Regions from separate parts of the Streptomyces sp. NPDC045022 genome, predicted to be linked through region 1. Evidence: predicted binding sites of a transcription regulator. Region 1 holds the regulator's gene; the other holds the start of a gene.

What was found. Region 1 encodes HspR, which represses chaperone genes until heat shock. Its sites were predicted from a motif close to TTGAGNNNNNNNNNCTCAA; they were not measured.
Region 2: lon (endopeptidase La) is a predicted target of HspR. The motif match lies at 955-973, and genes of this name have one in related genera.

Annotation. Positions count from the first base shown of each region.
Region 1 covers NZ_JBWKIR010000029.1:79,291-81,682, forward strand. Annotated here, with positions in the region: gene AC07C1_RS34330 (sugar ABC transporter substrate-binding protein) at 1-706, opposite strand, end outside; gene AC07C1_RS34335 (heat shock protein transcriptional repressor HspR) at 964-1,416, opposite strand; gene dnaJ (molecular chaperone DnaJ) at 1,422-2,392, opposite strand, start outside.
Region 2 covers NZ_JBWKIR010000015.1:41,144-43,535, reverse strand. Annotated here, with positions in the region: gene lon (endopeptidase La) at 1-932, opposite strand, end outside; gene AC07C1_RS25315 (rhomboid-like protein) at 1,126-1,947, opposite strand; gene AC07C1_RS25310 (spermine/spermidine synthase domain-containing protein) at 2,240-2,392, shown strand, end outside.

The sequences.
Region 1 (2,392 bases):
CGGCGTAGACGGCGGCGATGTTGTCCTTGCCGATCCTGGCGATCGCCGTGGCCATGCGAGCCTCGGCGTTCTCCGGCTTCCAGTCCTTGGTGTCGAAGGAGTCCGCGATCGTCACCTTGCCGTTCAGCTCGGACAGCGCGCCCTGCTTGAACTGCTTGGCGTTGGGGTCGGTGGGCGAGCCGTTCACCATGACGATCTTGTCGGAGGTGTCGACCTTCGAGCCCAGCGCCTCCAGCAGCGTCCGGGCCTGCACCTCGCCGACCAGCTCGTTGTCGAAGGAGATGTAGGCGTCGATCGGGCCCTCGGCGAGGCGGTCGTAGGCGATGACCGGGATGCCGGCGTCCTTGGCCTTCTGCACGCCGGCGGCGACGGCGTGCGAGTCGACCGCGTCCAGCAGGATGACGTCGACCTTGTCGTCGATCATCTGCTGCAGCTGGTCGGCCTGCCGGGTGGCGCTCGCGTCGGCGTTGGCGTACTTGACCTTGCCCTGCTTCCGGGTGAGTTCGGCCACCTTGTCCCTGATGATGGGGTAGTCGAACCTGTCGTAGCGGGAGTTGGCCTTCTCGGGGAGCAGCAGGCCCACCGTGACGTCGTTGCCCTTGGTCGGGCTCGCGCTCGCGCTGTCCCCCGCCGCGTTCAGCACGCCGCAGCCGGCGAGCGAGAGGGTCATCGTGGACGCGGCCACGGATATGGCGATACGACGCATTCGAGGGCTCACTTCAGGTGCGTTCCGGACGTGGGTGCTGCAATACGACCCAGGTGTCTGAAAAGACAACGCGGAGCCGCTACCCGGCGTCAAGCGGAATCACTTAACGAGTCCGCAACACCACGTTCAGCTGCCCCTGTGAAGACGGCGCGGAACCCCCTTCAGGCACTCTTTACGGACCCTCCACCCGTGGGGAGCTCGAGAGACGGCGAAAAGGGCCCGGAGACGATGTCTCGGGCCCTTCCCGCGCCTGCGTGTCAGTCCGGCTGCTGCTGCCGCTTGGGCCGCCACACCACCAGCGCGCTGGTCTGCTGCACCTCCTGGTACGGGACCAGGTCGCGGCGGTAGGAGGCGTGGACGGCGGCCTCGCGCTGCCGCATCGCGGCCGCCGCGCCGTCCAGGGCCGCCTGCATCTCCGCGACGCGGGACTGCAGGGCGGCGACCTGGTTCTCCAGTTCGATGATCCGCTTGATACCGGCCAGGTTGATGCCCTCGTCCTGCGACAACTGCTGCACCTGGCGGAGCAGTTCGATGTCGCGGGCCGAGTAGCGGCGGCCCCGGCCGGCGGTGCGGTCGGGGGAGACCAGGCCCAGGCGGTCGTACTGGCGCAGCGTCTGCGGGTGGAGTCCGGAGAGCTGGGCCGCCACCGAGATGACGTAGACCGGGGTCTCCTCGGTCAGTTCATACGGGTTACGTCGACGGCCGTCCATCACTCTCAAGCTCCCTTCGCGGCCTCGAACAGCTCCGCCCGCGGGTCCTCGCCCTCGGTCGCCTCGCGGTACGCCTCCAGCGCGTCACGAGCCTTCCCCGACAGGTCCTTGGGCACACTCACCTCGACGGTGACCAGCAGGTCGCCCCGGCTGCCGTCCTTGCGGACCGCGCCCTTGCCACGGGCGCGCATCGTGCGGCCGTTGGGCGTGCCCGGCGGCAGCTTCAGGGTGACGGGCGGGCCGCCGAGGGTCGGCACCCGCACCTCGCCGCCGAGGGCCGCCTCGGCGAACGTCACCGGCACGGTGACGGTGAGGTTGTCGTCCTTGCGCCCGAACACCGGGTGCTCGCCGACGTGCACGGCCACATACAGGTCGCCCGCCGGTCCGCCCCGCTCGCCGGGCGCGCCCTTGCCACGCAGCCGGATGCGCTGCCCGTCGGTGACGCCCGCCGGGATGCGGACCTGCATCGTGCGCGACGACTTGGCGCGCCCGCTGCCCTTGCACTCCATGCAGGGGTGCTCGGCGATCAGGCCGCGGCCCTTGCAGTCGGGGCAGGGGTCGGTGAGCGAGAAGCCACCGCCCGAGCCCCGGGCGACCTGCCCGGTGCCGACGCAGGTCGGGCACACGCGCGGTGTGCCGTTCTTGTCGCCGGTGCCGGAGCAGGCCTTGCAGGGCTGCTGGGACGTCATCCGCAGCGGGACCGTCGCACCCTCGATCGCCTCGGTGAAGCTGAGGGTGACCTCGGTGTCGATGTCCTGGCCGCGCCGCGGCTGGGTCCGGGTCGTCCCCGCCCCGCCGCGGTTGAACAGTCCCCCGAAGACGTCGCCGATGCCGCCGCCGAAGCCTCCGCTCTGGGCGCCGCCTCCTCCTCCGAAGAGGTCGCCCAGGTCGAAGTTGAAGGAGCCGCCGGCCGCGCCCGGCCCGGGGCGGAAGCCACCGTTGCCGAACAGGGCGCGCGCCTCGTCGTACTCCTTGC
Region 2 (2,392 bases), on a different contig from region 1:
TCCTCGGTGCGCTCGTTCCAGGGCATCTCCAGGACGGTGTCCAGCCAGGTGCGGATCCACGAGCCCTCGGGCGACTGGTCGGAGGCCCGCTCCAGCTTGTCGACCTCCTTCAGGGCGGCCTCGCGGACCTTCTCCGGCAGGTCGGCGGCCTCCACGCGGGCACGGTAGTCGTCGGACTCCTCACCCGCCTGCTCGCCGTTCAGCTCGCGCAGCTCCTTGCGGACGGCCTCGAGCTGACGGCGCAGCAGGAACTCGCGCTGCTGCTTGTCGACGCCCTCCTGGACGTCCTTGGCGATGGTCTCGGCCACGTCCTGCTCGGCGAGGTGGTCGCGGAGCTGCTGCGTGGCGCGCTTGAGGCGGGCCACCGGGTCGGCGGTCTCGAGCAGTTCGACCTTCTGCTCGATGGTGAGGAACGGTGAGTAGCCGGAGTTGTCGGCGAGCGCGGAGACGTCGTCGATGGCCTGGACGCGGTCCACGACCTGCCAGGCGCCGCGCTTCTTCAGCCAGGTGGTGGCGAGCGCCTTGTACTCCTTGACGAGTTCCGCGGCCTGACCCGGCAGCGGGTCGGGCACGCTCTCGTCGATACGGGCGCCCTCGATCCAGAGCGCGGCACCGGGGCCGGTCGTGCCGGCGCCGATGCGCACGCGGCTCCGGCCGCGGATCAGAGCCCCGGGGTCACCGTCGGCCAGCCGGCCGACCTGCTCGACCGTGCCCAGCACACCGGTCTTCGCGTACGTCCCGTCGATGCGCGGCACCAGCAGCACCCTGGGCTTCCCGGGCTCCGACCGGGCGGCGGCCTGGGCGGCCTCCACCGCGGCCCGCACCTCGGCGTCGCTCAGGTCCAGCGGAACCACCATCCCGGGCAGCACGACCTCGTCGTCGAGCGGCAGCACGGGCAGTACGAGCGTGAACGCCGTGGACTCAGTAGCCATGATCTCCCCTTAGGCAGTCAACTTGAGCTATGCCGACTCAATGCATGGGGCTCCGCCAATGTTCCCGGGTGGGTGTTCGCTGTGGGCGATCAGCCGGTGGCGCGTCTGTTTCCGCAGGTCATCGGGGGGTTGTTGGCTGCTCTGTGTCAGGTGTGTCGCGGCCGGAGGCGTCTCTACGGCAGGAAGCGGAGGTTCATCGGGGAGTCGGGGGAACCGCCGTGACGGTCCGCTGCCAACGCCGGACCAGCGGCCAGCCGGCGACACCGAGCGAAAGGGCGATGAGATGGCCCCAGTTGGTCATCGGGTCGGCGAAGGCGACCAGGTCGTTCAGGAGTGTGCCGCCCACCACGACGAGCAGGGGCCAGCGCAGCCACGGTCGGAGCAGGCCGGCCAGGGCGCCGATGCTGCCGGCGACGCCGAAGCTGATGCCGTAGTCGAGGCGGTGCAGCGAGGTCTCCGGAAGGTGCCCGAACAGCACCGCAAAACCCACCGGGACCTCGGTGGCGAGCGTGGCCAGGACGTGCCCGGCCAGGAACACGCAGGCCGCGCGTGTCCCGCCTATCCGCCGCTCCAGCGCGGTGAGCACGAGCACGAAGGCCAGCGCGTACGGCGAGAGGATCCCGCCCGCGATCCACACCGCGCTCGCCAGCAGCACCAGTACGGGGGTGCGCAGCAGATGGGCCACGTCCGTGCTGGAGTTCTCGTACAGGGTGTGCACGAGTGCGGGGTCGGCCAGCGCCGCGACCACGGAGGTGACGGCCAGGAGGGCCGCGTAGGCGAAGGTGAACGGAGTACCGGCCGGAGTGGGCAACAGGCGCCACCAGCGCGCGGCCGGGGCGGCCGGACGTGTCTCGACCGGTGCCGGGGCGGGTGCCGTCGCACCCCGCTGGCGCGGCATGCCGTCCAGCAGCCCGGTGACCCCGGGGGCCGGGAGGGCGGCGGCGCCGTCCGGAAGGGGCGTGCCCGGCAGGGGCGATGACGCGGCCTCCGCAGGGCCTGTCGCGATCCGTTCCACGGTGAGGCGCTCCTTCCGTCGCGCCCCACCCTTCGTGTTCACCGGGCCGCTGTCTATGACCGACGCCACGCGAGAGCGGATTCACAGCAACCTCTCAGGCCCCGGCCGCGTCCGCGTCCCACCGGCCCGGTTCGGCGCGGCCCCGCTCGCCGAACGGGGTCTGGCATCCTGTGAGCGGGGACATCGCACTCGGCTCGCACCCCTGTGCGGTCAACCTGGGATCCGCCGGCCCGACCGGACCGTCATCCGTAATTCCCGTGAACGCAAAGCCTCGTTCCAGCAGGATGGGCGCATGACTGCCGCGTACGACTCACCCGTGGTCCTGGACCGGCGCGACGGCCCGTACGGCGAAGTGGTGCTGCGCAGGCACGGTGCGCTGCTGCAGATCATCGCCAACGGCTGTTTCCTGATGGACACCTCCGACGGCCGCTCGGAGCGGCTGCTG